DNA from 2 places in the Shewanella sp. FJAT-51649 genome. Region 1 is predicted to be linked to the other one. Evidence: predicted binding sites of a transcription regulator. Region 1 holds the regulator's gene; the other holds the start of a gene.
What was found. Region 1 encodes sigma-54, which starts transcription at its own class of promoters, with help from an activator protein. Its sites were predicted from a motif close to GTTGGCACGNNNNTNGNNT; they were not measured.

Region 2: K0H59_RS02760 (TorF family putative porin) is a predicted target of sigma-54. The motif match lies at 4,897-4,915, and genes of this name have one in related genera.

The regions. Positions count from the first base shown of each region.
Region 1 covers NZ_CP080411.1:772,304-779,828, reverse strand. The annotation lists gene mlaF (phospholipid ABC transporter ATP-binding protein MlaF) at 1-318, opposite strand, end outside; gene K0H59_RS03420 (KpsF/GutQ family sugar-phosphate isomerase) at 881-1,858, shown strand; gene kdsC (3-deoxy-manno-octulosonate-8-phosphatase KdsC) at 1,858-2,409, shown strand; gene lptC (LPS export ABC transporter periplasmic protein LptC) at 2,406-2,966, shown strand; gene lptA (lipopolysaccharide transport periplasmic protein LptA) at 2,953-3,504, shown strand; gene lptB (LPS export ABC transporter ATP-binding protein) at 3,501-4,232, shown strand; gene K0H59_RS03395 (RNA polymerase factor sigma-54) at 4,338-5,813, shown strand; gene hpf (ribosome hibernation promoting factor) at 5,842-6,129, shown strand; gene ptsN (PTS IIA-like nitrogen regulatory protein PtsN) at 6,132-6,575, shown strand; gene rapZ (RNase adapter RapZ) at 6,572-7,426, shown strand; gene K0H59_RS03375 (HPr family phosphocarrier protein) at 7,413-7,525, shown strand, end outside.
Region 2 covers NZ_CP080411.1:624,168-631,692, reverse strand. The annotation lists gene K0H59_RS02800 (GGDEF domain-containing protein) at 1-819, shown strand, start outside; gene K0H59_RS02795 (DUF3016 domain-containing protein) at 835-1,359, opposite strand; gene K0H59_RS02790 (hypothetical protein) at 1,632-1,940, shown strand; gene K0H59_RS02785 (hypothetical protein) at 2,090-2,404, shown strand; gene K0H59_RS02780 (DUF4240 domain-containing protein) at 2,411-2,920, opposite strand; gene K0H59_RS02775 (hypothetical protein) at 3,045-3,428, shown strand; gene K0H59_RS02770 (response regulator) at 3,503-4,300, shown strand; gene K0H59_RS02765 (HU family DNA-binding protein) at 4,447-4,719, shown strand; gene K0H59_RS02760 (TorF family putative porin) at 5,008-5,700, shown strand; gene rimK (30S ribosomal protein S6--L-glutamate ligase) at 5,763-6,668, opposite strand; gene K0H59_RS02750 (bifunctional diguanylate cyclase/phosphodiesterase) at 6,835-7,525, opposite strand, start outside.

The DNA of each region.
Region 1 (7,525 bases):
GACGTTATCGAAGACGTTGATATCGGTGAATAAGGCGCCACTTTGAAACAACATGCTCATGCGCTTACGCAGTTCGAACAATTGGCTACGACTCGCGGCATGCACATCCTGACCATCGAACAACACTTGGCCGCTATCGGGCGTTAATTGGCCGCCGATAAGCTTAAGCAAAGTGGTTTTACCTATACCACTGGGGCCCATAATGGCGGTGACTTTGCCCCGAGGGATAGACAGACTAATATCTTCATATATGACACGCTGGCCACGGCTGAAGCCCAAATGACGGATCTCAACCAACGGCGTTTGTTCTTGAGTCATGCTTGATTCCGATATTTGAAAAGAGGTGGCCTACGCTTCCTGCCCAGACCAATCGAAGAGCCGCAAATTGTACGTAATTGCGCTTTAACCTACAACAGAATCGACACTATCGTCCTGCGATACTTTCAATTTGCCTCATTTCCAGCGAGAATGCGCCCTAAGTTTTCGCTCTGTGAAGCTAAAGTGTTACTTAATGTTTTCGCCCTTGTTGATAAATCAGCAAGTTTGTTTAGTTAAGGCTAATAAGATAAGCGAAATCACACTGAACTAGGCAAGACAACTTAACTCAAAAGCCATATTGAATGTCAAACTGGTTATCATGGCGGCCATAGCCATAAAAGTGGCTGCGCTAAAACAACCAAGACGATGATTTTGCTCAAGGCATTCAATCGCTAAACGGGTTATCCTGCCCCATTGCCGCCAACCCTATAGGCAAGGGCAGAACAATAAAACGCTACTCCGAGTAAGAAGCCGTTAATTTTATCATCTTTATCGCGTACCAAATTGTGCTATTCCAATCCCAGAACGGGGCGACAAAGACAATGCAAGAAGAGAGATAGACATGGTAGACCAATCACAATTGCGCCAGTGGGGCTGTAAAGTCATCGATATTGAAAAATCGGCCCTCGACAATCTTTATCAATATGTCGATTCCGTTGAATTTGCCCAAGCCTGCGAGTTAATTCTCAACTGCACCGGCAAAGTGATAGTGATGGGGATGGGGAAATCAGGCCACATTGGCAATAAAATCTCGGCCACCCTCGCCAGCACAGGCACCCCAGCGTTTTTTGTCCACCCCGGCGAAGCCAGCCATGGTGACCTAGGCGTGCTTTCGGACAATGATGTAATTCTTGCGATTTCAAACTCGGGCGAGTCGAGCGAAATCCTCGCGCTGATGCCGGTCATTCAACGTAAAGCCATTCCCGTGATTGCCATGACAGGCAAGCCAGAATCCACCATGGCGCGTCTCTCTAAAATTCATTTATGTATTGAGGTGCCAGAGGAAGCCTGTCCGCTTGGGCTGGCGCCAACTTCAAGCACCACGGCAACCTTAGTCATGGGCGATGCCATCGCCATTGCGCTGCTGCAAGCTAAAGGCTTTACCCGGGAAGATTTCGCCATGTCCCATCCGGGCGGCGCCTTAGGTCGTAAGCTGCTGCTTAAAGTCAGCAATGTGATGCACAGCGGTGATGATTTACCTTTGGTTAAACACGATATCTGCATTACCGATGCCCTGTATGAGATCTCCAAGAAAGGCTTGGGCATGACTGCGGTTATCGATGAACAAAACAAACTCGTGGGTATCTTTACCGACGGCGACCTGCGTCGCGTTATCGATGCCCAAGTCAACCTACGCACTACGCCTATCGCCGATGTGATGACGCGAAACTGTGTCACAATTACTGAAAACGTTTTAGCGGCGCAGGCGCTGCAAGTGATGGATTCCAAAAATATCAACGGCCTGATAGTGATAGATAAAGAACATCATCCTGTCGGTGCCCTCAATATGCTCGATATGGTTAAAGCGGGAGTGATTTAATGCCACAGCAAGGTTTTTACGGCCCCATCAGCGACGATGTTTGGCAAAGGGCGCAAAAAATTAAACTGCTGATCTGCGATGTGGACGGGGTGTTTTCCGACGGCCGCATTTATTTGAGTAACTCGGGTGAAGAGCTCAAAGCCTTCCACACCCGCGATGGTTATGGTGTGCGCTCGTTACTAACCAGTGGTTTTAATCTGGCGGTGATCACTGGCCGTCAGTCTAAAATTGTCGAAAACCGCATGACGGCGCTGGGTGTGACGCATATTTATCAGGGCGTAGATAATAAATTCGTTCCCTATGAAGAGCTGCTGTCGCTCTACAATGTCACCCCAGAAGAAGTCGCCTATATCGGTGATGATATTGTCGACCTGCCGGTGATGAATGTGGTCGGCTTGGCTGTCTGTGTCGCCGATGGCCATCCCTATGTCCGTCAACACGCCCATTTTGTGACTCACTTAAATGGTGGACATGGCGCACTCAGGGAACTTACGGATCTGCTCTTATTGAGCCAAAATAAGTTCACTTCCGCCCATGGGATGAGCATATGAGTCGTGTGACCCTCGCCATTATCGCCTTTTTTGGTACTGCGCTGGTGCTATATTGGCAAGTGCAGCAAAAACGCGGTGGCGATACGGATGACAGCTTGAACGTCAGCGACAGGCCCGATTACATTATCGAAGATCTGCGCAGCATTGAGTTTAATGAGCAAGGGCAAGTTAACAGTCGCGTCACGGCAAAGCACATGGAACACTATGAGCTGAAAAACCAAACCGACTTTACTCAGCCCGTCTATCTTGTCTATCCCGACCAAGGTAAAGCAAAATGGCAGATCCGAGCCGACCAAGGTCGACTCAACAAAGATACCGGCAAGGTTGTATTAGAAAATAATGTTATTATCGATGCCATCAGCCCTGGTGAACCCATACAGACATTGTCCACCAGTTTTTTAGAACTCGATCTCAACACTATGATAATGACCTCTGACCGCATCATTTACGTCACAGGGAAAGATTTTAATATTCAAGGGCAAGGCCTTTATGCCGACCTTAACGCGCAGGAAGTGCAATTGACCAGTCAGGTAGTAGGAACCTATGAAGCAAAATAACATATTACTTGCCGGCCTAATGCTAATCACCAGCATAAGCGCCTTCGCCAAGGTCGGTGACTTACAGCAAGAAGTGAAAATTAAAGCCGTCAGCCAAACTGCGGACATTAAAAACAACCAGATCATTTTCTTCGGTCCGGTTGAAGTCACCCAAGGCTCGATTAAAATCCATGCAGATCAACTACGTGCATTTTCTGCCGAAGGGGAAAACAGCAAGATTTTAGTGGCAACGGGCAACCCTGCGACCTACAGCCAAATTCTCGACGATGGACGCCCAGCTTCGGCGAGCGCCAAAGAAATTCGCTACGAAATGGCGACCCGCACCCTGACCTTGACGGGCTCTGCGACCCTAGACCAAGCGGGTAGCCAAGTTACGGGTAACCTCATCCGTTACGATATTATTCAGCAAAAACTGATCGCTGAGAGCACGGGTAGCGGCGATGATCGCGTGATTACCATTATTCAACCTGACAACTATCAGGAAGAACTCAAGAATCAGCCTGCGGACAAACCTGTGAAAAAACAGGATTCTAAATGACCCAAATCACTTTAAAAGCACAGAATCTCGCTAAGAGTTATAAGAGTCGTCAGGTTGTGAAAGATGTCAGCCTGACGGTCAAAACGGGTCAAGTCGTCGGCCTACTCGGCCCAAACGGCGCGGGTAAAACCACCACCTTTTACATGGTCGTGGGCTTAGTCAAAAGTGATAAAGGCCATATATTTATCGACGATGATGATTTAACTGCCGATCCCATGCACCTGCGCGCTCGCAAAGGCATTGGTTACCTGCCACAGGAAGCCAGTATCTTTCGCAAGCTGACAGTGCACGACAATATCATGGCGGTACTGCAAACCCGTAAAGAGCTCAATCGCGACCAACGCGAAGAAGAGCTGGAACATCTACTCGAAGAGTTCCATATCACCCATATTCGCGATAGCCAAGGCATGTCGTTATCGGGCGGTGAACGTCGCCGCGTCGAAATTGCCCGCGCCTTAGCGGCCAATCCTAAGTTTATTCTGCTCGATGAACCCTTCGCCGGTGTCGACCCGATTTCGGTTATCGATATCAAGAAAATCATCGAACAACTCAAGAGCCGAGGCCTTGGGGTACTGATCACAGACCACAATGTGCGCGAAACATTGGACGTCTGTGAACATGCCTACATTGTCAGTCACGGAAACCTGATTGCCGAAGGAACTCCCGCAGAGATCTTAGACAATCAGCAAGTTAGGGCTGTGTACTTAGGTGAACAATTCAGGCTATAGTTACTTAAACAGAGCCAATTAGCCTTGAATTTTGGCTTATCAGCGCCATCAATATGATAACAAGCGGCCTAAATTCAAAATAATAACGTAGGGATCAGCGGTAACATGAAAGCGTCACTCCAGCTCAAACTGGGTCAACAGTTAACCATGACGCCACAACTTCAACAGGCCATTCGTCTGTTGCAATTGTCGTCATTGGAACTGCAGCAAGAGATCCAGCAAGCCTTAGACTCTAATCCTCTTCTCGAGCTGGAAGAGGAGCAATTCGATGCGCCTACCGAACGTAAGCAAGATATCGCCGATACCGACTTTAGCGAAACGACGGCCCAGCCACAGGAACAAGACAATTCCACCGTGGACATTGCCGAGTCGCTGACCAAAGAATCCCTACCCGAAGAACTGCCCATGGACACCACTTGGGATGAAGTCTTTACCGCATCGCCAAACTCAGGTTCAGGCGCGAGCCGTGAAGATGACATGCCCTTCCAAGGGGAAACTAGTGAAGGCCTGTACGAACATTTAGAATGGCAAAAAAACCTCACGCCCTTCTCTGAAACCGATTTAGCCATCGCCACCGCGATTATTGATGCCATCGACGATCAGGGTTATCTCACTCAAAGTACTGAAGATATCCTCGAAGCTATGGGCAATCCAGAGATAGAACTGGATGAAGTCGAAGCCGTACTCAAGCGCATTCAACACTTCGATCCCGTCGGTGTCGCAGCAAGGGATTTAAGCGAATGTCTGCTTATCCAACTCTCCCACTTTGCGCCGGATACCCCACACCTCGAAAACGCCCGCATGCTGATCAAAGATCATTTAGATCTGATCGCTGCCCGCGACTTTAGGTTGTTGATGCGTAAAACCAAGCTTAAGGAAGATGACCTGCGCGAGAGCATTGCCCTCATCCAAACCTTAAACCCTCGCCCCGGCTTACTCATCACCCCTGTTGATGAAGAATATGTCATCCCCGATGTGTCGGTGTCGAAGAAAAATGGTCGCTGGGTGGTCGAGTTAAACCCAGACTGTATGCCAAAAATCAATGTTAATCAGCAATATGCAGCCATGGCGCGCAGCACTAAAAGCCAAGCCGATAGCCAATTTATCCGCGGGCATCTGCAAGAAGCCAAGTGGTTTATTAAAAGCCTTGAAAGCCGTAACGAAACACTGCTCAAGGTGGCAAACTGCATAGTGCAATATCAACAGGGTTTCTTCGAATACGGTGAAGAAGCCATGAAACCTATGGTCCTAAACGATATCGCCGAGGCGGTAGAGATGCATGAGTCCACCATTTCACGGGTAACCACACAAAAATACATGCATACCCCAAAGGGACTTTTTGAACTAAAATATTTCTTCTCAAGCCACGTCGGGACTGATGATGGCGGTGAGTGCTCATCCACGGCAATCAGAGCCTTCATTAAGAAACTGGTTGCAGCGGAAAACCAGAAAAAACCATTAAGCGATAGCAAGATGGCGCAACTTCTGGCAGAACAGGGAATTAACGTTGCGCGCAGAACCATTGCGAAGTACCGAGAGGCGATGCTTATTCCCCCTTCCAATCAGCGTAAAAGTTTATAGCCTAAAGTGGAAATCGGAGGACGTTTATATGCAAATAAACCTGAGTGGACACCATATCGAGATTACTGAATCGTTACGGGCTTATGTTGAGGAAAAGTTTTCAAAACTTGAACGTCATTTCGAACAGATCAATAATGTGCACGTTGTGCTCAATGTTGAGAAAATGCAACAAATTGCCGAAGCGAGAATCAACCTCACCGGTGGTGAAGTCTTCGCGACTTCAGAGCATGCAGATATGTATGCTGCCATAGACGTCCTGATCGACAAGCTTGATCGTCAGGTTATTAAACACAAAGAGAAGTTAACAAAACACTAGCAATGGAACTTCGTACCATACTGCGGCCGGAATGCACGACCTGCGCCACTCCGGGCAGTAAGAAAAAGGTACTGGAACTTATCAGCGACTTAGCCGCTGCCCAGTACCCCACCCTCTCATCTCAAGAGATCTTCGAAAGCCTAGTGGCGCGCGAAAAGATGGGGAGCACAGGTATAGGTAACGGCATCGCCATTCCACATGGTCGATTAACCGATATAACACAACCCATAGCCATATTGGTGAAATGTGAGGAGCCGATAGCCTTTGATGCTATCGATAAACAACCTGTCGACATTTTATTTGCGCTGCTGGTGCCTGCTGACCAATGTCAACAGCACTTAAGCACTTTGTCCTGCATGGCTGAAAAGCTCAGCGACAAACAAATATTGAAGCAATTGCGCAAGACGCATGATGAAACGGAACTCTATCAGGTAATCACTGGATGAAACTGGTCATAGTGTCAGGGCGCTCAGGCTCAGGCAAATCGGTCGCACTAAGAGTGCTTGAAGATCTCGGCTACTATTGTGTCGATAATCTTCCTTTGCCGCTGATTGGCAGCTTACTCGAACAGCTCAAGGGCAGTAACGATCTCGTCGCCATCAGCGTTGACGTGCGTAACCTGCCGGAGCAAGACAAGGTACTCGTCAAACAGCTCGCCAGCCTGCCAGAGGGCACTGAACTTACCAGCTTCTTCTTAAATTCCAGCGATAAAGTACTGCTAAAGCGCTACAGCGAGACTCGGCGCTTACATCCCTTATCTAAGAGCCGAGTATCACTGCAGGAAGCCATTAAGCTTGAAGGCAAATTGCTCGAGCCACTGTCGCAACAGATGGATCACTACATAGATACCTCGAATCTGAATATCTATGAACTCAGCGACCAAGTACGGCAAATCCTGCTTGGCAGTGTCGATAAGGAACTGGTGATCAACTTCGAGTCCTTCGGTTTTAAGCATGGTATGCCAACCGAAGCCGACTTTATGTTCGATGTGCGCTTTTTACCCAATCCCCATTGGGAACCCGAGCTGCGCCCCCTCACTGGCTTAGATGAACCTGTGGCAGAGTTTTTAAATCGCCAGCCACTGGTCAATAAGTTCATCTGGCAAATCGAGAATTTACTCGAAACTTGGTTGCCCCATTTAGAACGTAATAACCGCAGCTATTTGACCATCGCCATCGGCTGTACTGGCGGTCAACACAGATCGGTTTACGTGGCCGAGCAACTGGCTAAACGCTTTAGCAACGGCAAACACAAAGTGAATGCCCGCCACCGAGAGTTAAGCCATGCCAAAGCTTGAGCGCCAAGTCACCATCTGCAATAAACTCGGCTTACATGCCCGCGCCGCCACTAAGCTCGTGGTGTTGGCCTCAGAGTTTGATGCCAGCATTACGCTGAT
Region 2 (7,525 bases), 150 kb from region 1:
GCGACTTTGCTGGAGCTTTTTAGCACGCCCTATGGCCGAGCCCTGCATGAAAACCACGCCGTCAGTGAAGTGATGGACCCGCAAGTGTTGCAGATTGAAGCCAACGAGCCCCTGTCGATTGTGAGTCAATTACTGACCTCGGAGAGCGCCAATACCGTCGCCCAGCAATTTATCATTCTGCGTCGGGGCAAATTGCTCGGCATTGGCCACACCAAAGATTTGCTACAGCGGATCACCGAGCACAGGATCAAGATGGCAAGGCATGCCAACCCGTTAACGGATTTACCCGGTAATGTGCCCATTCAGGAAGAACTCAAACGCCTCAGAAACCAACAAAAGCCCTTCTACTTGGCCTATTTCGATCTCTGCCAATTCAAGCCCTATAACGATATTTACGGTTTCTGCCGCGGCGATGAGGTGATCTGCGAGGTCGCCAATCTGTTAGTGAAATACAAGACGGACAACTGTTTTATCGGCCATGTCGGTGGCGATGACTTTGTGGTGATCAGCACTTGCGAGCAACTCATCGAGCGCTGCCAACGCATATTGACCGAGTTTGAGGCCAACAAGTCGCTCTTTTATAGTGCAGAGCATTGGCAAGCCCAAGAAATGCTCGCCGATGATAGGCAAGGACAAGCCTGTTATCACAAGTTAATCAGCCTGTGTGTCGGCGTGCTTACTCCCGCCCATACCTATAACTGCAATGAACATAGCTTATCGACCTTAAGCGCCAAGGCAAAAAAACAGGCAAAATCCGCGAGTAACGGATTTTGCCTGTTAGAAGAAAGAGACATGAGCCCTCAAGCATTAAGTGCTTAGGCTGGTTTAATCAGCCTAGAGTTTAGGCGCAACGGTCTTTTTTAACCAATCACTTAGCATTTTGGTTTCATAATTAAATGGCTTGTCATTTAACGGCTGAATGCCCGTCATAAAGCCCATATCGGAGAGCTTTTCATCCCCGGCGATGATCACTTTGTCATTTTCAAGTACTTGATAACTAAAGGTCATGCGTGGTGGGTAGATCTCTTTGATCACCCGTAAATCATCGGCGGTTGCCCCAAAGGTTGGACGCATATCCCCGGCGAGATCGACATCGGTCACCGTCATCTCTAACTTTTGATTCGGTTTTAAGACTTTTGCCGCTTCTTTATTGATATTCGTAGTTAAAGTATCGAATAAACGCTGTTCATAACGCGACTGAATTTCGCCCGATGACTTAATATCACGGAAATCTTTTGGGTTTTGCCAAACAATCTTAACCACCCCATCTTCTGTCACAGGATCGGTTTTCGCCTCGTCTGCGGCCCATACAGCACTGCAACTCAACACACTGGCGAGTAATAGGAACTGAACTTTCATCTTTGCCTCCTAGGCCTCATTGTTTCTGCCATATACCGTACAAAATCTAACCTGAACTTCAGCTTAATGCAAAATCGTATTTATAACAGCATAGACGAAGTAAGCTTTTGTATAGATTAGTAAATAATTTAAGCTAACCGCTATCAATCCGTATCTTTTTGTATCTTAACGCACCAAACGAGTGCAAAGTTATTAATTTGTGATCATTTAACGCGCATCTTACTTAAAAAAGTATTATCCTTCGCTCAATCTTTTATGACCACGACTCAAAAATGAAATTCCCCGTTGTACCTGTGTTTGTATTAATCCTCTTTACATGCTTTGCCAGCGCCATTTGGTTTATCTCTTCGGGAGAGAAAGACACGCGCCCCGAAACTTGGTCATCCTTTATTTATACCCATGGTTATGATTCTGGGAAGTATAAGAAAATGGATAATTTCGACAGTTATGAAGCCTGTCGTGACTATGCCAAGGAACAATCTTCCTTTTACGATAATGTGCCTTGGGAGTGTGGTCTAAAGTGCGGCTTCGATTCCCGTAAACAGGGTTTTCAATGCCAAGAGATGCGAAACGAGCAGTAAGATAGCGGTTCAGCCAAGGTTCAAGATCCCTCCAGTATGCTTAATTTCTCAGCAATACCTTTGGTTTTGTTTGTCATGGATGCACGATGAAAGCCAAACGACGATTTAAAGACTAACCGATTATCGGTAATTTAAATTTGGAGTGATCTATGAAACTAACAACCGCAAAGCTACAACAACCTATGATGGCAAAGCTTGCCTTACTGACACTGCTCACCCTAGGCACACTCATCAGTTTACCTAGCCATGCCACCACCCTCAGCGCTGCGCAGCAGCAAGTGGTGAAATCGCACTTTGATAAACTGGCTCAGTCACAACAGCAGGCAGAAGAGCGCATGACTGAGCAGCTCGACCAAGACTTTAGCCGCGAATTAGTGGAGCAAGAGCATCAACTGATGCGCCAGACTTGCCCTCGCTACGGCATGACCTTCGATATCAGCCGCAATGCCTGCTTACGCTCGTAAGCCAAATTAAAACGGAAAACGCGCACTAAGCTCAGGATATTGCTGCTTTAAATCTTTGGGCTTAGTGCTAAATTTTTTACCCGCAGGTGTCGCCTTGCCCGACGGCATAAAAGGCAACTCCTTACCCGTTCTGTCTTCAAATAGTTGACCCGCGATCAAGTCGTAATCTTCGATAAAAGGATAGGCGTAGCCGTCTTTCTCGGGCCACGCTGGTAACTGCGCCAAAGTGTCGGGATTGGCAATCACCGCCTCATAACGGGCCTGCCCAAGTGAGATCAGAAACGCGCGAAATTCGGCAAAGGCATAATCGGAATCACAGCCCGTGATGATATAAGCCGCTCCCCACACCGACCATAAGTAGCTTCGGCGCATCTGTTGGCCAAACAATTTATCGAAGGCTTTTAACTCGTCGTCACTCAGCTCTGCCAACTTTTGCTTTAATGCCTGCGCTAAAGATTCCTGGGATTGCGCTGGCTCACTGCGGGTCACTAAGTCCCAAAATTCTACTTCTGTCATCACTTAACCTAATATTGAATGCCCAAGCAAAGGCGTATTCTACATGATAATACGGTTATGCTGGACTCAGTTCAGGGCTTTTCCTACACTTGCTCCACTTAAAATAACCAATAAACCCAAGTCAATGCCTAAACGCCTTATTCTACTGATTGCCCTCTACACCCTCTTTGCCGTAGTCGCGCTACTGCGTGCCGTTACCACAGGTTCGTTCGATCTCTTTAGCTTAGGTGTTTTGCCAGTTTTGTTTGGCATACTCACTCAGGCGCCTTGGTCTAGCTTAGTGCTGAAAATTTATATTGGATTACAAACCTTAGGCCTGTCAGCACTAGGGGTTACTGCGATTATCGCCTATCAAATTACCCCGCAGGACGTCAAAGTGGTGGTTGAAGGCCACAACATCCCTATGTTGCCCTTAGTCTTAAGCATCATCGCCCTGTTATCTGTGCAGTATTGGATAGCCTTTTCCCGCGTCAGCCATAATTATTTAACCGCAAAGGTAAAAGCATAAGCCTGTTTATTGCTAAGCCCTTGTTTATAGCCTAAGTTAACGGCTCCCTAAAAGACCTGATAAAGCCAGCCACTATGACTCATTTATCGCCCAGCGAACTCTCGATTCTCATTGTTGAGCCATCGGAAACCCAGCGCCGGATTATCATCAAGCGCTTACAGCAAGAAGGCATTATCAGCATTCAAAATGCGGCTGATTTGGCTCAAGCGAAAGAACTGATAGCCCGCCATAAACCGGATCTCATCGCCAGCGCCATGTATTTTGAAGATGGCACCGCGACCGAGTTTTTAAGCTACCTGTGCACCAACAGTGAATACAAAGACATTCAATTTATGTTGGTTTCGAGCGAATGTCGCCGTGAGCAATTAGAGATTTTTCGTCAGTCTGGCGTGGTCGCGATTCTGCCAAAGCCCTTTAATGCCGAACACTTAGGCAAGGCGTTGAATGCAACTATCGATTTACTCAGCCATGATGAGCTCGACCTGAGTCACTTCGATGTACACGACGTGCGTGTGCTCGTGGTTGATGACAGCCGCATGGCGCGCAATGTGATTAAACGTACTATTGGCAACCTTGGGATCAAGCAGATCACCGAAGCGGAAGATGGCGCTCAAGCCATTGAGTTAATGCGTAATAATATGTTTGACCTGATCATTACCGATTACAATATGCCCAGCGTCGATGGTCTGGCACTCACCCAATTTATCCGTAATGAAAGCCAGCAATCCCATGTGCCTATCCTCATGGTGTCTTCGGAGGCAAATGATGCTCACTTGAGCAACGTCTCGCAGGCGGGCGTCAATGCCCTGTGTGATAAACCCTTCGAACCCAAATTGGTGAAGCAGCTCTTATATCAGTTGCTCGAAGAATAAAACCTAAGTCACGAACGGGACAAATATTCTGCATTTTTGTTACTTATAGGACACAAGCCCGCAGCAAAGGGCTTTCCAACGGCTAAACCTTGTGGCATGTTAGGCACGCTGACTTAATAAATCTACGGAAAGAAGAGACAATAAAGATGAACAAAACTGAACTTATTGCCAAGATTGCAGAAAATGCCGATATCACTAAAGCTGAAGCAGCACGTGCATTGAAATCTTTCGAAGCAGCTATTACTGAATCAATGAAAAACGGTGACAAGATCTCTATCGTTGGATTTGGCTCTTTTGAAACCACGACTCGCGCAGCTCGTACTGGCCGTAACCCACAGACAGGCAAAGAAATCCAGATCGCTGAAGCCACTGTGCCTAAGTTTAAAGCGGGTAAAACCTTGCGTGATAGTGTGAACTAATTCGCTCGACATCATTCTATAAAACGCCTCCTTTGTGGGGCGTTTTTTTGCCCTGCGAAAAGCATGAAAGATGATTTTTTGCACAAATACAGTGCGCACACCGCTCCATTTTCGAGCATTTTAAAACATTTTATTAACAATGATTTTATAACCATTTGTTTTTAATGATGTTCAAATAATGGCATGTGATTAGCAATTCCCTTATCAGAAAAAACCATGATGCACCAATGTCACCCGCTCGGTGGTGACATGAGTGAATCGATAAATAAGTCAATCGAGGGGATGAGAATGAGAAAATCACTGTACAGCGTTTTGGCATTATCGACGGGATTGTTACTAACCACCAACGCCTTTGCGGCCGTGTCCGGCAATATTGGCGGCACGTCTAACTATCTATGGCGCGGGGTCACTCAAACCAATGATTCGGTCGCTATCCAAGGAGGCATAGACTACAGCCATGACTCCGGATTCTATGCTGGCACTTGGGCATCGAATGTCGACTTTGGCGACGATACAAGCTATGAGTTGGATCTCTACGCAGGCTACGGCGGCAACATCACCGAAGACCTCAGCTACGATATTGGTTACCTCTACTACGCTTACCCCGATGCCGAAGGCAGCATCGATTTTGGTGAACTGCATGGCGCTATTACCTGGAAATGGTTTGAACTCAGTTACTCACAGGTGATCAATGCGGGTGATGATGTCGCAGCCGAGCCATTAGATAACAAGGACATGAGTTACCTTGCGGCCACGGCATCTTTCCCGCTGACGGATAAACTCAGCCTATCTTTGCACTACGGCTACTCCAGCGGCGATGTGGTTGAATCTTGGTTTGGCGAAGATAACTACGCAGATTACAACGTTACCCTGAGTGCCGATACCAGTATGGGAACCGTGTCATTTATGGTGTCAGATACAGATCTGCAGGGTGATGATGCCAAGGTAGTTTTAGGCTATTCCTACGGCTTTGATTTATAAGATTAAGCACTAACTTAAGCGCTAGTAAAACAAAAACGCCGCGATAATCTCGGCGTTTTTTATTAGGCAATTACGGCGCGATTCGATTTACGCGCCGATACCATTTTCTCAATGTACTCTACGATGGGTTCAGTGACCGAGATTCCTGTGGTCTGCTCAATCCCTTCGATACCAGGCGCCGAGTTCACCTCAAGGATCAAGGGACCACGATTAGAGCGTAAAATATCGACCCCCGCCACCACTAAGCCCATGGCTTTCACTGCGGCGACCGCCATCTTGCGCTCCGCAGGGGTGATTTTCACTTTTTCACCGCAGCCACCTAAGTGCAGGTTAGAGCGAAAATCTCCTTCGGGTCCTTGGCGCTTCATCGAAGCCACCACTTTATCGCCAACCACAAAACAGCGAATGTCGCTGCCGTTGGATTCCTTAATATATTCCTGCACCATGATATTGGCTTTCAGCCCTAAAAAGGCTTCGATCACGCTCTCGGCAGCAGTTTTAGTTTCGGCCAATACCACGCCAATCCCTTGTGTGCCTTCCAGCAACTTAATCACTAAGGGCGCGCCGCCCACCATGTTAATTAAATCGGGAATATCATTGGGTTTATTGGCAAATCCAGTAATAGGCATGCCAATGCCTTTGCGGGAAAGCAATTGCAACGCGCGTAACTTGTCCCGTGAACGCGCGATTGAAATCGAGTCGTTGGCGGCAAATACCCCCATCATTTCGAACTGGCGCACTACCGCGCAGCCATAAAAGGTCACGCTGGCGTGAATGCGTGGGATAATGGCATCGAACCCCGTTAACTCTTGGCCTTGGTAATGAATGCTAGGCTTGATGGAGTTGATATTCATGTAGCAATTCAAGGTATTAATAACCACAGCCTCATGACCACGGCTCTCGCAGGCCGCCACTAGGCGTCGGGTGGAATACAACTCAGGGAACTGGGATAAGATACCTATTTTCATTGCCAAATGACCAAATTAAACACTGTGATTGAAGCTCTGTGCACACGGCATCAGAAAGGGGCGCAGATATTTGTCTATTACTGAGTGTAAAGCAAGAAAATATTCCTCACCAGACGAAAACCTCAGCCTTAGCCAAACGTAAGATAATCTTCACAATTTAGGGTCATTATTTTGTAAGTAGTGGAGTAATGTACTTGGCCTCAAATTCGCTCGCTTCTAAGGGCCGCGAAAATAAATACCCTTGGAGCACATTGCAATTTCGTGCGGTGCAAAACTCGGCTTGTTCAGCCGTTTCAATGCCTTCGGCAACCGATGTCACGTTAAAACCATAAGCAAAATTGAGTAATGCCGCGAGTAACCGCGTATCTTTGTCATCCTTATCGTAGGAGGCAATAAAGCTCTTATCAATTTTTAATACACTGATTGGAAAGAGTTTTATATGCTCTAGGGATGAAAAGCCTGTACCGAAGTCATCGAGTGCAAATCGCACTCCGAGTTGCGCAATTCTATCGAGTACCTTGGCATGTTCATGGGGTTCTTCAATTAAGCTGTTTTCGGTAATCTCAAGCTCTAGCGCTTTCGCATCTAATCCCGTCACCTCGAGGGCATGAACAATTTTTTCATATAGATCAATGTGCCCAATTTGCGATGCCGACAGATTCACTGCAATGGTAAAGCTATGTCCAACGGGGGTTAGCCGCGTGAGCCATTCCTGCGCCTGACGACAGGCTTCGATAAGCACCCAATCACCGATTTCTTCCATCAGACCAATTTCCTCTGCAATGGATAGGAATTGATCCGGTGCAATCAAACCATCTTGCGGATGCAACCAACGGATTAACGCCTCCATCCCTATC